4 regions of the Paenibacillus sp. FSL R5-0407 genome follow, and region 1 is predicted to be linked to each of the others. Evidence: predicted binding sites of a transcription regulator. Region 1 holds the regulator's gene; each other region holds the start of a gene.
What was found. Region 1 encodes Rex, which represses fermentation and respiration genes when NADH is low (regulators of the CRP and FNR family bind a similar motif). Its sites were predicted from a motif close to TTGTGAAATATTTCACAA; they were not measured.
Positions count from the first base shown of each region.

Region 2: a site for Rex is predicted at 2,799-2,816, ahead of NYE70_RS15675 (formate/nitrite transporter family protein). Genes of this name have one in related genera too.
Region 3: a site for Rex is predicted at 2,251-2,268, ahead of nadA (quinolinate synthase NadA). Genes of this name have one in related genera too.
Region 4: a site for Rex is predicted at 2,202-2,219, ahead of NYE70_RS00570 (DUF2249 domain-containing protein). Genes of this name have one in related genera too.

Region 1 is NZ_JBBPAX010000001.1:1,408,460-1,412,706, forward strand. Features, by position in the region: gene NYE70_RS06845 (cell wall elongation regulator TseB-like domain-containing protein) at 1-20, opposite strand, end outside; gene NYE70_RS06850 (amidohydrolase) at 82-1,383, opposite strand; gene NYE70_RS06855 (redox-sensing transcriptional repressor Rex) at 1,361-2,023, opposite strand; gene dinG (ATP-dependent DNA helicase DinG) at 2,061-4,247, opposite strand, start outside.
Region 2 is NZ_JBBPAX010000001.1:3,276,494-3,280,740, forward strand. Features, by position in the region: gene NYE70_RS15670 (molybdopterin-containing oxidoreductase family protein) at 1-1,602, opposite strand, end outside; gene NYE70_RS15675 (formate/nitrite transporter family protein) at 1,793-2,692, opposite strand; gene NYE70_RS15680 (FAD-dependent oxidoreductase) at 2,903-4,247, opposite strand, start outside.
Region 3 is NZ_JBBPAX010000001.1:3,896,627-3,900,873, forward strand. Features, by position in the region: gene ftsH (ATP-dependent zinc metalloprotease FtsH) at 1-2,009, shown strand, start outside; gene nadA (quinolinate synthase NadA) at 2,341-3,279, shown strand; gene nadB (L-aspartate oxidase) at 3,316-4,247, shown strand, end outside.
Region 4 is NZ_JBBPAX010000001.1:118,253-122,499, forward strand. Features, by position in the region: gene NYE70_RS00555 (TIGR04053 family radical SAM/SPASM domain-containing protein) at 1-522, shown strand, start outside; gene NYE70_RS00560 (DUF2249 domain-containing protein) at 1,265-1,519, opposite strand; gene NYE70_RS00565 (hypothetical protein) at 1,516-1,878, opposite strand; gene NYE70_RS00570 (DUF2249 domain-containing protein) at 1,899-2,135, opposite strand; gene NYE70_RS00575 (DRTGG domain-containing protein) at 3,086-4,247, shown strand, end outside.

The sequences.
Region 1 (4,247 bases):
CATTTGGTTCTGTTCTTCAACCTACTCTTCCTTTCCCCGATGCCGGCTTATTCCGGTTTCTCTTTCATACCCTGCGGCATGTTATCGGCCTAACAGGCCCTCAAAGGCAGCCTGGGCTTCAAACCGGACCTTCTCCTCGTCAAGTGTCAGACAAGCTCCGTGCTTAACTACCTGCTTACCGTTCACCCAAACATGCTCGACATCCTTCGAACCCGCCGAGTAAACGGCATGGGAAATATAATCCGTCCGCGGCAAGAAATGGGCTTGCTCCGTATTCAGCGCGATGAAGTCCGCCTTCATGCCCGCGGCCAGTCTGCCCGTATCTTGAAGGAAGAGCGATTTCGCTCCGTATTCCGTACCCATTCTGAGCGCTTCCGCAGCCGGAACTGCGGTCGGGTCGCCCGAGACTCCTTTGTGAATAAGAGCTGCCAGGCGGATTTCCTCGAACATATCTAGGTTATTATTGCTAGCTGGTCCGTCTGTGCCCAGGGATACGGTTACGCCCGCTTTAAGCAGGTCCGGTACGCGGGCAACTCCGCTTGCCAGTTTGAGATTGCTGCCCGGGTTATGGGAAACGGCCACATTGTGCGCCGCCAAAATTTCGATCTCCTCATCCGTCAAATGCACAGCATGTGCCAAAAGTGCCGGACGGCTGAACAATCCCAGGTTCAACAAATGCTGAACCGGACGCAATCCGTAATCCGCTACGTTCTGCTCGACCTCGGCCCGTGTTTCCGACATATGCGTATGCAGCGGCAGATTCAGGTCATGTGCCGCCTGAACGATCTTCTCGATATAATCCGGCGGACAGGTATATGGCGAGTGCGGCGACATCATCGTCGTAATCCGCCCGTCCGCTTTACCATGCCAATTACGGGCAAAAGCCACCGCCTCATCCAGCTTGTGCTGCTGAACGTCAGGCGGGCATAGCCCGATGACTCCGCGCGTCAGTACCGCCCGGATCCCCGATTGCTCGACAACGGAAGCCACTTGGTCCATGTGATCGTACATATCCAGGAAGGTCGTTGTTCCGCCTTTCAGCATTTCCAGAACGGACAATGCTGTGCCGCGGTAGACATCCTCCCCGGTAAATTTAGCTTCCATCGGCCACATTTTTTCCTGCAGCCAGGTTTGAAGCACCATGTCATCCCCATAACCGCGAAGCAAAGACATGGCGGCATGACCATGGGTATTGACGAGTCCCGGCAAGAAGAGCAGGCCTTTACCGTCGAAGGTTTCGGCGCCCTCCACGCCTTCTTCCGGACGCTGTTCGCCTATATAAGTAATCGTGCTGCCTTCTACCAGCATATATCCGCGAATGACCGGCTTCTCCCGGTCCGGCACGGCGAAGGTTCCGTCTTTAATCAACCATTTCCGATTCATGTTCCGAATGTTCCTTTCCTCCGTTCAAATAATAAGCAAGACTCATCAAGTCGGTTGTGAAATCGGCCGCATGCACCCGCACCTCAGAAGGTACCTTAAGGATCGTGGGCGCAAAATTCAAGATAGCCCCAATTCCAGCGGCCACAAGCTGGTCAGCTACTCGCTGGGCTTCCGGTGCGGGAACCGTAATAATTCCGATCCGGATCTGATTGCCTCTTACCGTATCCACCAGATCTTCGATCGGTTGAATCGTGATATTGTTGATCTGGGTACCGATTTTACCAGGGGATGCGTCGAATACGGCGACGATTTTCATATTGTCCTTCAAATAAGCGTTGTAATTCGACAATGCTTGTCCGAGATTACCGGCTCCGATCAAAGCCACGTTGATCTGCTGGTCCAGGTTCAGAATCTGGCGGATTTTCTCGATCAGATAGGAAACGTCATATCCGATCCCCTTTCGGCCAAAGTCGCCGAAATAAGCCAGGTCTTTACGGATTTGCGCCGGATTGAGATCCAGCTTTTGTCCAAGCTCCTGGGAAGAAACCGTCGGGACCTCCCGGCGGCTCAGTTCATTAAGAAAACGTAAATACACCGGCAATCTGCGTACTACGGCGTCAGAAATTTTTTCCGATTTCATTTGGTTATCCCCCTAATAGGCGCGATTTGAAGAACGTTTATTGTTCCTCTGCGTTCAGCCATTCCGAAATTCGCGGAATCATCTGCCCGAGCGGCATATGCTCCATTTTCGGTCCGGGCAAAGAATATAAAAAGTATTTCCCGTAGTAAGATTCCAAGATGCGTGTATCGTAAACAACCACGATCCCGCGGTCCTGCGAAGACCGGACCAGACGTCCGAAGCCCTGCTTGAACCGAATGACGGCTTGCGGAACGGACAGCTTCATGAACGGGTTCTTCTTCTGCTGCTGCAGCCGTTCGCTCTTTGCCTCCACAAGCGGGTGGTTGGGTGGCTGAAAAGGCAGACGGACAATAGCGAGACTCGTCAGAGCTTCCCCCGGAATGTCCACGCCTTCCCAGAAGCTGCTCGTTCCGAGCAGCACCGAAGCATGTTGTCCCTGGAAGCGACGGGTCAGCTTGGTCCGGCTTCCGCTATCCATTCCCTGCCCGATCACGGTAATTCCTTGTCCGGCCAGCAGCTCCTTCAAAGGATCATATACCTGCCTCAGCATCCGGTACGAAGTAAACAGGACCATCATACGGCCCTTCGTTACCACCGCTGTGTCGGCGAGGGACTGAACCAGAGTAGCCACGAAATGATCGTCCCCTACACTTCCCTTTACGCTCGGAAAGTCCCGCGGAATGACCAGCAGCGCCTGTTCCCGGTAATTGAACGGAGAAGGCAGCATCGAAGTAATCAGTCTGTCCTCCGCCGCGGCTTCGGTTAATCCAAGCTGATCTATCATATACTGGAACGATTTGTCGACCGACAACGTAGCCGAGGTCATGACTACACTTTTCTTTTTGTCGAAGAAATAACCCTTCAATTGCGCGCTCACGTCGATCGGAACCGCGAAAATTTGCAGGGACCGGCTACGGTAATTACCGTTTCCTTCTATCCAGTATACCGTATTCTCGTCCTCCAGCTTAATAAAAAATCGCAGCGCATCGCGTTCGGTTCCGAGATCCTTCAAGAGTCCGCTAATATCGGTGATCAGGCTCTCATAGCCGTAATCATGGTCGTCTTCCTTAAGCTCGTTGATCATCCGCTCGCCTTTGCGGAGAACGTCGCCCATAGCCACAAAAATTTGATTCTCCAGCGCGGCAAGCGTATCCCACGCCTTCGGTTTCTTTTGCGGCAGCAAGCGCAGCACAAACTGTCCAGGATCCCCTGGCGCTGCATCGCTGCGTTCAGGCATCAGCGTAAACATCAGCTCGGCCAGCCGATCCCAGTTCTCCTTCACATCCACAAGGGTCGGATACAATCCGTCAATAACCGAACACCATTCCGCAGATTTCTCACTTCCCGATTGCTGCAGCATACTGCGCAGATTCGGGAATTGCCCGGTATTACTATCCTTAAACAGCCGGGTGAGCGTATGGACAACGGTAAAATACTTCATTTGAAGTCCCAAATGCTTGCCTGCCACTTCTTCCAAATGATGCGCTTCGTCAATTACCAGACGTTCGTATCCAGGCAGCAGCTGGTGGCCGGCTTGAATATCGGTGAACAGCTTGGAATGGTTCGTAATGACCACATCGGCAACACCCGCTTCATGCTTGGCCTTGTGATAGTAACATTTGCGGAACCACGGGCAAGAGCGGCCAAGGCACGAGTCCGATTCACTCGCCACCGTTTCCCAAAAATCTCCACCACGGTTTCCAAGGTTCAGCTCCTCGTCGTCGCCCGTCTCCGTATGGGCCAGCCATACGATCATCTGGGCGGCCGTCATCACCTCTTCTTTAGGTGTCGCAAAGTCTCTTCTATTAATTTTATGTTCAAATTTGCGCAAACACAAATAATGCTGTCTTCCCTTGAATACGGCTGCGCTGAACGGAAAAGGCACGACCTCCGTCAACAGGGGCACATCCCTTTCCCTCAGCTGCTCCTGGAGGTTGATCGTATGCGTGCTGACCATTACCTTCTCATCATTCTTCACGCTGTGGTAAATAGCCGGCAGCAAATATCCGAGCGATTTACCCGTTCCGGTCCCCGCCTCGATCAGCAAGTGCTTATCTTCGTCAAAAGCCCGGGTCACCTCGTTCAGCATCAGGTTCTGTGCTTCGCGCTCCTCATAATCGGGCAGCTTGGCGCGCAGCTTCTCCCGGACCTGCTCCATGAATTGCTCAAAGGACACATCGCGAAGCGGATTGCCAAGCATGGAGTTTCTGGCAGGCTCGATGTC
Region 2 (4,247 bases), 1.9 Mb from region 1:
GATCTTCCCCGAAGGCGTCGTCAGAGCATCCAGATATCTCTGCTGATGCGCCATGTTCAGCTTCATCGCCCGGTTCTCCTGCAAGCCTTCCAGAGAGATCCCCTCCAGATAAGGATTGTCCGGATAATTCAGCGCTTGCCGGATCATCTCCTCTTCCGTCTCCTGAAACGCCTCTTCCCCGAAGCCCATAGCCGCGGCCAGCAGCCGGAACACTTCCACATTGCTTTTGCTCTCTCCCTGAACCGGAATGACCGGTTCCTGAAGCTGGACATAATGATGCCAATAAGAAACATACAAATCCGTATTTTCAAAAGACGATGTCGCCGGCAGCACGATGTCCGCATATTTGGCCGTATCGGTCAGGAATAAATCATGAACTACTGTGAATAGATCTTCCCTGCGCAAGCCCTGTTCGACCTTGCCCGTATCCGGCGCCACCACAGCCGGGTTCGAGCAGTAAACAAACAGCGAACGGATCGGCGGATCAAGCGTGAGCAACGCCTCCCCGATGCGGTTCATATTGATGGTGCGGACCTGGGCATCCGACCTTAAGTCCGGGCGCTCCAACGCATCCGAATTCATATTGGCGTAAGCGCCGTTCGACTTGAACGCTCCGCCGCCCGGAACGAGCCACTGCCCGGTCAAAGCCGGCAGGCAGCTAATCGTACGGATCGCCATTCCGCCATTATCATGGTGTTGAAGCCCGTTGCCCATATGAATATAAGCGGGCGAAGTCTCCGCATACATGATTGCGAGGGCTTCGATATCCTCGGCAGGAACCCCCGTAATCGCCGAAACATGAAGTGGCGTATAGGTTTTCACATGCTCGCGAAGCTCCTCATGACCCAAGGTATACCGTTCAAGGAACTCTTCGTTCACCAATCCCCGCGCAAACAGCACATGCATCATACCTAGCGCCAACGCACTGTCCGTCCCGGGATATAGCGGGATGAACCAATCGGCTCTTTGGCCGGTACGGTTGCGGTGAACGTCGATGACTACGAGCTTCGCCCCCTGCTTCCGGGCCTTTTCAATCAGGGCGACCTGGTGCATATTCGTGCTGACGATATTGCCGCCCCACACAATAATCAGCTTTGCCTTCAACGTTTCTTCCGGGCTGGTACCGCCGCCAAAGCCCATCGTGTATTCCCAGCCGGCACTCCCCGCAGCCGTGCAGATCGCACGCTGCAGTTTGGATGCGCCCAACCGGTTGAAGAATCGCCGGTCCATTCCCTCGACGCTAAGAATCCCCATATTTCCGTAAAAGTTGTACGGCAGGATCGATTCGGGACCATGCTCTCGGGTCAGTTCCTGAAATCGCCCTGCGATTTCAGCTATGGCTTCATCCCAGGTAATCCGTTCGAATTTCCCCTCTCCCTTAGCGCCGATGCGCTTCATAGGGTACAGCACCCGTTCAGGATGATAGACCCGCTCAGCCATATTACGCACCTTATTGCAGATCGCTCCCTGCGTAATCGGATGGTCGGGATTTCCCGTCACCTTCACGATCTTTCCGTTCTCTTTATGCAGCAGTAAACCGCAGGTATCCGGGCAATCAAGCGGACACACCGCGGGAAATATTCCGTTCTCTTCATGAATCATTGCGAGCTTCCCTCCCTATCTAAGTAATTGTAGAAAAAAGCCCAATCCTTGTCTACAGGCAAGGTGGAGCCGCCGTCTTTCCGACAACGTGTAAGACGAAAAAGGCCGCTCTTCGCGAACGAAGACGCAGCCTTTAGACCGTTTAATACCGAAGTATATTACTATGAAGTTACAGCCTTGAGCCTGCTGCTTAAGGAAAGAGCATCGGACCGGAAGATGGGGCCGAAGCATTAGCCGAAGCATTGGCTGGTACATTGGTTGGTCCATTATTCGATACATTGGCCGAATTTACCTGTTTTCCCGTTAATGTCGTTCCTGCACCGTTGTCTTTTAAATAGGCCGTCCAGTAAGCACCGGCAACAAACAATGCGCCGCCCACGAGGTTCCCCAACCATACCGGAACAAAATTTCTGAAGTAATCTCCCCAGGAGAAGTAGCCTTCAAAGATGGCAGCCGGAATCAGGAACATATTTGCTACGACGTGCTGAAACCCGATTGCAACGAAAGCCATCGTCGGGAACCAGATCCCGAGAATTTTCCCGCTCATATTATCTGCACCATAAGACAGCCATACGGCAAGGGCCACGAGCCAGTTACAGCCGATCCCCGATATGAAAGCCTGCAAAAAGCTGTCATCCAGCTTATGCCCGGCCATATCAACCAGTTTATCCAGGTATACGCCGCTGGAGGTCAGCCCTACGACATGTCCGAAAAAGTAAGCGACGAACAACGCGCCTACAAAGTTACTTATAGTGATGAGGAGCAGGTTTTTGCACATCTCACCCGTCGTAATCCGTTTCGCCAGCCGCGATAACGGCACGGCCATCATGTTTCCTGTTAGTAGCTCTCCACCGGCGAGAAGCACCAGGATCAGACCGATCGGGAATACCGCTGCGCCGATAAAAGAAGCGATGCTGCCCCATTCTTTCGGAGCGCCGGCTATAACGCGAATATCCAGCAAAAATCCGAGGGCGATAAAGGCCCCGCCTAAAAACCCAAGAATCAAAACCGTCAGCAAAGGATTGTGCGCCTTCTTGATGCCCATTTCGACCGTCACTTTCGCAATTTGATCAGGTTTATTGTAAGCCATGATTCATTCTCCTTTAGGACTATGTTTGTAAACTCTCCTACTCCGCCTTAATTGTAACTTGGGTATTTCAATCCTTAAGTAACATAAGTCACGACACGGCCTCATAAAGTGAAGAATTTCACACAAATATGTAAAAAAGAAAAAGCCGGCAGAATGATAATTCTGCTGGCGGGAGATAGTCTGGAATGGGGTTAATTCTGTTGTCCGGTGTTACGCCTGAACTGTTTCTCTTACCGGTACTTCCGGCAGTGCGCCAAGGCCTGCGCTGTTCAAGAAGTTCCAAGGCTTGTTGTAATGAGGCTGGAAGAAGAAGTCGACGAACGCCAGCTCTTCCATCTTCATGCCGTTTTGGATGCAAACCGAAATCGTATTGATCGACTGCGTCAAATCGACCTTCGACATGATTTGAGCGCCCAGAATGCGTCTGGTTTCTTTTTCATAGACTACTTTCAGCATTACCGGCTCATGGGTCGGCATAAATTCAGGACGATAGTTATCCGTAATCATGACCGCTTCCGCTTCAATACCGGCATCTTTAGCGGCCGTTTCCGTCATCCCGGTTCCTGCAATATTATCCTCGTAGATTTTGATACCCGAGGTTCCTTGAGTCCCCATATATCTAACCGTTGGGGCCACCAGATTACGGGCGACCAAAGTTCCCATCCGGACAGCGTTGGTAGCGAGTGGAATATAGGCATGCTTCTTGGTCGGGTTGTAGAACACCGCGCAGCTGTCGCCTGCCGCATAAACGTCCGGCGTACTGGTCCGCATATATTCATCCACGATGATCGCGCCGTTCCCGAGCATGTCAACTTGCCCTTTCAACAGGTCCGTATTCGGACGGAACCCGATGCACATAATGACCAGATCCGCATCGTACTGACCGCGGTCCGTTACTACCTGGCCCACTTTGCCGTGCTCACCTGTGAATTTCGTCACTTTCTCGCCCAAGGCAAGAGTAATTCCATGCTCACGGAGCGATGCTTCGATTTTATCCGTATACTCGGCATCCAGATACTTGCTCAAGATACGGTCTTCCGCATCGATCAAAGTCACCTGCTTGCCGTTCAGTTGGAACGCTTCGACCAGCTCTACTCCGATATAGCCTGCGCCAACCACAACGATGTTTTTAGCTTGCTCGGCCTTTTCGATAATGGTGTTCGAATGATTGAAGTTTTTCGAGAGCAGAATGTTCTCCAGCTCGATGCCTTCGAACTTCGGAATGATCGGCCACGAGCCTGTCGTCACGATCAACTTATCGAATGTATCAGTCAACTCTTCGCCGGTCTCCAGGTTGCGGGCCTTCAGCGTTTTTGCCGCCGTATCCACCGCAGTTACCTCATGGCGCATCTTCGTGTTCACGCCCAGTTCAGCCAATTGTGCCGGCGACGAATAGAACAGGCCTTGCGGGTCTTTCACCATGCCGCCGACATATAAAGCAATGCCGCACGACAGGAAGGAGATGTTGTCATTGCGCTCGTATACCGTAATTTCCGCCTCCGGATAAAGCTTTGCTGTATTTACAATGGCTGCTGTTCCTGCGTGAGTACATCCG
Region 3 (4,247 bases), 2.5 Mb from region 1:
AATTGAAGGAAAACAACGTCGAGGAATTAACCGGGAAATTCGACGGTTACGCCTATCTGGTAACCGGTAAGTATAGAGTTGAAGTTGGAGACGGCAAGACGAAAACAAAGAACTTCTCCGCCTATATCCCTTATGACCAGAATGTGCTCAAGGAAATTACCGATCTCAGCGAAACGAACAAATTCGATTTGAATTGGAAAAAGATGCAGGGGGAAAGCATCTGGCTGACTTTCCTGACATCCATCGTTCCGCTTGCGATCATGTTCATTCTGTTCTTCTTCCTGTTTAATCAAGCACAGGGCGGCGGCGGCAAAGTGATGAACTTCGGCAAGAGCCGGGCCCGTCTTTATAATGAGGAGAAGAAGAAGGTTACGTTTGAGGACGTAGCTGGAGCCGACGAAGAGAAGCAAGAGCTTGTCGAAGTCGTTGAATTCTTGAAAGACCCGCGGAAATTCTCCGCGGTTGGAGCACGTATCCCTAAAGGGGTTCTGCTCGTGGGTCCTCCGGGGACCGGTAAAACGTTACTTGCCCGTGCAGTAGCCGGGGAAGCGGGCGTACCATTCTTCAGCATCTCTGGTTCCGACTTCGTGGAAATGTTCGTTGGTGTCGGTGCTTCCCGCGTACGGGATTTGTTCGAGAATGCGAAGAAGAACGCGCCTTGTATCATTTTCATCGACGAAATCGATGCCGTAGGCCGTCAGCGCGGCGCCGGACTCGGCGGCGGGCATGACGAACGCGAACAGACCCTCAACCAGTTGCTCGTTGAGATGGACGGTTTCGGCGGCAATGAAGGTATTATCATCGTGGCGGCAACCAACCGCGCGGATATTCTGGACCCTGCCTTGCTGCGTCCTGGACGTTTTGACCGTCAAATCACGGTTGACCGTCCTGACGTGAAGGGCCGCGAAGCGGTACTGAAAGTTCATGCGCGCAACAAGCCGCTGACCAAGGACGTTCGCCTGGACGTCATCGCCAAACGGACGACCGGCTTTACCGGCGCCGATCTGGAGAATTTGCTGAACGAAGCGGCTTTGCTGGCGGCTCGCCGCAACCGCAAAGATATCTCTATGCGTGAAGTGGATGAAGCGATTGACCGCGTTATCGTCGGTACTGAGAAGCGCAGCCGCGTAATCAGCGACCGTGAGAAACGGATTGTGGCGTTCCATGAAGCGGGCCATACGATTGTAGGCTACTTCCTGGAGCACGCGGATATGGTGCACAAGGTTACGATCATTCCTCGCGGCCGTGCCGGCGGATACGTAATCATGTTGCCGAAGGAAGACCGCATGCTCGTTACGAAGCAAGAGCTGCTTGATAAGGTAACCGGCCTGCTGGGCGGCCGCGTGGCGGAGGAGCTGTTCATCGGCGAAATCGGCACCGGGGCGTACAGCGACTTCCAGCAAGCGACAAGCATTGTGCGCAGCATGATCGTCGAATACGGTATGAGCGAGAAGCTTGGACCGATGCAGTTCGGCACGTCGCAAGGCCAAGTGTTCCTGGGCCGCGATATCGGACACGAACAGAACTACAGCGATCAGATCGCTTACGAGATCGACCAGGAAATGCAGCGTTTCATTACTGAATCGTATGAGCGTTGTAAACAGCTGTTGACCGAGCATGCCGCCGAGGTTCGCCTCATCGCGGAAACTTTGCTCGAAGTCGAAACGCTGGAACTGGAGCAGATCAAGGAATTGATCGAAAATGGCAAGCTGCCTGAAACCGGCGAAGCCGGCAATGACAGCGGCAACGGTTCTTCCGAACCGGGCGAGCCGATCGTGGATAACATTGGGGACGTACGCGTCCGTATCCAGGGTAAAACCGAGGATCCGGCACCTGCAGGTCCTACCGGGGATATCCCGAACGAGATTCCTGGAAGTTCCACGAACGACATCTCTAACGACCCTACGGTGGATGCACCCGAAGGTACGGTAAGTGATGCTCCGCAAACGCCGGACCAAGACAATAAAGACGGCAACGGCCAAGGAGGCGGAAATACGCCAACGGTATAAGGCGTAGCCGTATACAACCAAACACGAAAGGGAGACTCATTGAGTCTCCCTTTTTTTATTGTCCGATTCAATGGCTCAATCCCGGATCGTATTTTCTCGGGAGGGATTGGCCAATACGCAGGTGCACATGATTTTGTCTAAAATTTGATCTATCCGGTACAGATTGATTGACAGCCCTAATTCCCTTGTGTAAATTAGTTGTTAAACACACCGTGTGAAATTGGTTACGTTGACGGGAAGTATGCGTATTTTTGCACAATCATAAAGGAGATGCGGACAAGAGAGAGGATCGCGGCTTGAACCGCGGGCGCATTCTAGGGGAGGAAGTCAGGTGGAAGCTCTAGCACTGGAGCGGAAGGCGGAAATGAACCGTGAACTTCGGGAGAGGTTGGTTCAGCTAAAAAAGGAACGCAATGCCATTATTTTAGCGCACTATTATCAGCGCGATGAAATCCAAGAGGTGGCCGACTTTCGCGGCGACTCCTTTCTGCTTGCCCAAAAGGCAGCCTCAACCGATGCTGAGACCATCGTGTTCTGCGGGGTTCACTTTATGGGCGAGAGCGCGAAAATTTTGGCTCCGAACAAGACGGTCTTAATTCCGGACGAACGGGCAGGCTGCCCGATGGCCGACATGGTTAATGTGGACGGTTTGCGCAAGCTGAAGGCACAGCACCCTAACGCCAAGGTGGTCACTTATATTAACTCATCGGCCGAAATCAAAGCGGAGACGGATATATGCTGTACCTCTTCCAATGCAGTGAAGGTTATTAATTCGGTGGATGCCGAAGAGATCATCTGGGTTCCCGATAAAAATCTGGGCCATTACGTTCAGCAGCATACGGACAAAAAGCTCATTATTTGGGAAGGGTATTGCAATACGCATGATATGTTGACTGTGAAAGACGTGGTCGAAATGAAGGCGAAGTATCCGAACGCTGAGTTTGTCGTCCACCCGGAATGCCGGCCTGAGGTGGTAGCCATGGGTGATTTTGTAGGCAGCACGACCGCAATTCTGGATTACTGCAAAAATTCGTCCAACCGCCAATTTATTATCGGTACGGAAGACGGAACGGGTTACCAGCTGCGGAAAGACAGCCCCGACAAGGAATTCCATTTCGCTACGAAATTTCTGGTATGTCCCAACATGAAAGTCAATAATCTAAAGAAACTGGTCAAATGTCTGGAAACGATGCAGCCGCAAATTTATGTGCCGCCTGCCATTGCCGATAAGGCCAGAACCTCACTAGAGCGCATGCTACAAGTTAAGTAGCATGCGCTACTCTCTGTTCAAGGGCAGGCGATACCTTTGATTCCACAATATTTGATTGACTTCGATTTGAATGAAATACCGGTGATCGATACGGACGTCATTGTCATCGGATCGGGGATTGCGGGCCTGTTCACGGCCATCAAAGCAAGCGAAGACCGCCGCGTTACCGTAATTACGAAGAAATCGTTGATGGAGAGCAACACCAGATATGCTCAGGGCGGGATCGCTGCGGTTATTTCCGATGAGGATTCTCCCGCTTCTCACCGGGAGGATACGCTGATGGCCGGGGCAGGACTTTGCTCTTCGGATTCCGTAAATATCTTGGTGAATGAGGGACCCCGCGGGGTTGAAGAGCTTATTACGCTGGGAACGGCATTTGATTTGGAGAACGGCGAGTTGGCGTTGACGAAAGAGGGAGCGCACAGCCACCGGAGAATTCTGCATGCGAACGGCGATGCAACCGGCTATGAAATTGTTCGTGCGTTGTCGGAACAGGTTGCGGGGCATGCTAATATCGATATTTGGAACGATCATTTTGTAATTGACCTGATTACGGAGGATAATGAATGTCTGGGGGCTTTAGTTCAGCGCCCGGACGGTCAGCGTGTGTTCCTGAGGGGAAATGCAACGATACTGTGCAGCGGGGGAAGCGGTCAATTGTACCGTTACACCACGAATCCGGAGGTGGCCACGGGTGACGGGGTGGCTATAGCTTACCGGGCCGGCGCCCTGATCAGGGATATCGAATTCATACAGTTTCACCCCACTTCGCTCTGTTATCCGGGCGCTCCGCGTTTTCTGATCTCGGAGGCGGTGCGCGGGGAAGGTGCCATCTTGCGCAATATTCACGGAGAACGGTTCATGGAGAGGTACCATGAACTGCTAGAATTAGCTCCCCGGGATATCGTGGCTCGCGCTATCGTCAGCGAGATGGAAGCGACCAAGTCGAGCGTTGTGTACCTTGATAT
Region 4 (4,247 bases), 1.3 Mb from region 1:
GTGCCGACAGGGAGAGGAATGGTTGGCGACATGATCTCGCCGGAGGAGCATGAGAAGGTCATGGAATGGCTGGCTCGCTTGCAGAAGGAAATGCCGTACGGCGTGAAGGCGACGGAGGCTCCTCATTTTCGCCGGGTCTCTATGCAGCAAAAGAAGAGGGAGGCGCAGGAGGGACTGCAGGCTGAAGCTGTAAAGCGGGCTGATGTGCTGGGCCGCTCACCGAAGGGCGTGAATGACGGAGACGGCTTTGTTTTCATCAGCCATACGGGCGACGTATATCCTAGCGGTTTTTTGCCGGTAAGCTGCGGAAATGTCAGAGAGTCCTCTTTACCTGAAATATATCGGAATTCTCCGATCCTAAGGGAGCTGCGTGACAAATCCCTCCTGAAAGGCAAATGCGGAGTCTGCGAGTTCAAGCAGCTGTGCGGCGGCTCAAGAGCCAGAGCCTATGCGGTGACCGGTGATTATCTGGAGAGTGATCCTTACTGCGCGTATGTGCCGATGGCATATACAAATGGATGAAGTGTGTATGGGGCGTGTATGAGGAGTTGTTGTGTGAAGCGTACGGGGACGTACATTGAACAAGTATGCAACAACGTGTATGGGACGAAAAAAGCGTGTATGAGGCGTTTATGGACGAGAATAGAGTGTGTATGATGCGTGTATGGGACGAGAATAGAGCATGTATAAAGCGTGTATGGGACGAGAATAGAGCATGTATGAATGTGTAGGTATGTGTAGGTATGTGTAGGAACGTGAATAAATGGATAGTAAGCATGTAAAAGTTGTACGCGGGGTTGTATCCGAGCTGTATCCGAGCTGTATGGAGCCTATGCTGTTGTGTGAAGCGTATTAACGAACTACAGAAACGCTATTTGGCGAAAAAGCGTCATCAAAAGTTTCTAACGAACTGAGTTGGCCTTATACCCGTCAAATTCCGTTGATTCCCCTGATTTTTCACTAAATAAGCACGGTACGATTCCTTAGCCTAAATTTTGAGCGTTTATTCGGTAAATAAGAAACGTGAAGTTCTTTAGAGCTGGGACTGGGGGCCGGGGCAGGAACCGGAGGAGAGCAAGAGGAAGTAAGAGGAGAGCAAAAGGAAAGCAAAGGGAAAGCAAAGGGAAAGCAAAGGGAAAGCAAAGGGAAAGCTGAGGCAAGAGGCAGGAGCATTTTTTTGAACGCTACGAATAACAAAAAAGCAAACGACCGCACACCGGATTTCTTCGGAGGCGGTCGTTTTTGTATGAAAGAAAGAATTGATTTAGTTTGTTTGCGGAACGAAGGTAACGATCCAGTGATCGCTGCTGACCTGCTCACAAGTGCTGGAGTATCCTTTTCCCTCAAGGAGGGGGATCAGCGGAGCCGGCTTCATGATCGCATGCAGTACAAAAGTTTCGCCGGGCTGCAGGTTTTTAAACGTATCCATGATGATGCTGAACGGTTCCTCGCCCGCTCGAAGCTGCGGACGTACATCCAGCTCTACGATTCCGGTGCCGGGGTTGTTTTCCGAGCTCATCCTTCATTCACCTCCAGTTCCGTTTGCTCCATTGTCAGAACGCTGGACAGGCGGGCCATGCCGCTAAGTCCCTTCATACCGCCGTATAGCGTGTAAAAGAAAGAGTCGGGCGCATCCAAGGAAAATGACAGGTACTGCTTCGGGTCGATCCCCAGCATTTTTTCAAACAGCATCGCCGTATCGTAGGCGTAAAAGCAAAAATAAGTATATTGGAATTCAGGCATTTTTTCGGCGATCATCAGAATCTCAGCAGCGTATTGTTCCAGATTGCTCTCCGCTTCCGCTATCATGCTAAGTGCGTCTTCAAGATCCACCGCTATTTTGATGGTTTTCTCATCAATGACCGTAATGGTTGCCATGAACAGCGCCCCCCGGATTATTAGTTTTTGCCGATTTTAACTTGAAATGTCTCAGGGCCTTGTTCAAGATATTCCCAAGAAAATTGTCCGGGATGCATCGCTTCGAATTGAAAACGCAAAGGCACCGGATCGTGGTCGTTCACCAGCAGCATCGCTTCACCAGACTCAAGGCCGTTGTAGGCGGCAAAGATCGTTTTATGCTTTAATTGCGGCGGATATTCCGTTGCATTGACCGTAACTTTAATATTTTCACTCATGATTATTCCTCCTGATATTAAAAATTTTATGTTTCGCGTTCATTATATCAACGCACCTGACATGGATTGTGATACTAGTCACAAATTAGGCGTACCCATAAAAATGCTCTAACCAGCTTTGATTTTCCGTCAAGGTTAGTGTGACGAGTCTCACAATAACCAGCACAGTTCCTCTGCATAGAACAGATGACATCGATAAGGACCATTTACCTCGGTCTTCAAGCGAAGACTCGCAAGTTTAACTGCAATTACTACAGTTAATTTTCATCAAACGTCGACCAAAATGATATTAACTGTAATTACTACATCTAATTTTGCGTTTTTACCCTTCAAGTCGCATAAAGAGGTGAATTAAAGGTAGGTTCTACAGTTATTTCGTAGTAAGAGCAACTTTGTCCTGAAATAACTGTAAGTTATACAGCTATTTTAAATTCACAGGTAAGATCGGCAGGACGATAACCTCATGCGAAGTTCCTCAAGCAAAGTTGCTCAAGTGAAGGTCTTCAAGTGGATCCCCGCAAGTTTTACTGCAAACTGTACAGTTAATTTTCATCAAACGTTGATATTAACCGTAATTCCTACATCTAATTTTGAGTTTTTACCCTTCGGGTCGCAAAAAGGGGTGAATTAAAGGTAGGTTTTACAGTTATTTCGTCGTAAGAGCAACTTTATCTCGATTTAACTGTAGGTTTTACAGCTATTTATAATCGCATGGTAAGATTCGCAGGGGGAGACTCGTAAAAGGGATATCTATAAAATTAGATTCGCAAAATAAGCTCCACAAAGGAAAATCCGCGACTCCCCTCGCCTCTCCAACCGCAAGCTACCATCACACGTGCAAAACACTGCTGCCCCGGGAGTTTTCGCTCACGGAATGTCCGTTTTTTTTTAATTCCAAAACGTGTATAATAGATACAGAATAGTACAGATTTAGATGGGGGGTATAACAGTTGCAGGGACATGAGGAGAGCGTCACAAAACACGAGCAGCTGCTGCAACACATCGAGAGTCTCAAGATCGGAACGAAAATTTCGGTGCGCAAATTGGCCAAAAGCTTAGGTGTCAGCGAAGGGACGGCGTATCGTGCCGTCAAGGAAGCGGAGAATCTGGGAATCGTCATCACCAAGGAGCGGATCGGAACGGTTCGCGTGGAAAAGAAGCCGCGGAACATTTCGGATCAGCTGACGTTCGGCGATGTGGTAGAGATCGTGGAAGGGCATGTACTCGGCGGAGCGGACGGGCTTGACAAGACGCTGCATAAATATGTCATCGGCGCTATGAAGATCGAGGCCATGGCCCGGTACATTGACGCAGGCAGTCTCCTTCTCGTCGGCAACCGGGAGAACGCTCATTCTCTAGCTCTGGAACAGGGGGCGGGCGTGCTGATCACCGGCGGTTTCGGGACAAGCCGAGATGTCAAAACGCTGGCGGACCGGTTATCCCTTCCGATTATTTCCTCCCGTCATGATACGTTTACGGTAGCCTCGATGATCAACCGGGCGATTTTCGACCGTCTCATCAAGAAAAAAATCATGCTGGTGGAAGATATCGTGGTGAGCAAGCCGAAGGTAAATATGCTTAAGGTGAACAGTAATATTTCCGATTTCGATCAGCTCTCGATCGAGACCGGGTATCAGCACTTTCCGGTCGTTGACGAGTGGAATCGCGTCATCGGCATCGTCAGCCGCAAGGATGTCGAGGAATTGAGCGGAGATCAAAGCATTGAGAAATGTCTGATCCGTCATCCGATCACGGTCGGACTGCAGACTTCACTCGCTTCGGCGGCACAAATAATGGTATGGGAAGGAATCGACTTCTTGCCGGTGGTGGACCGCAACCGAAAACTGATCTCGTCTGTGACCCGCCGGGAAGTGCTGCAGGCGATGCGGGACGCCCGGAACCAGCCGCAGTTGGGGGAAACGTTCGAGCATTTGATGTGGAACGGGTTTGCGGAGGAACGGGATGAAAGCGGAAGGTTGTTCTTCCATGGGGTTATTACACCGCAGATGGCAACCGATATCGGGACAATCTCTCATGGGGTTCTGACATCGTTAATGACCCAAGCGGGATTAAGCGCGGCGAAAGATGCCAGCGGCGGCGGGGATTATGTCG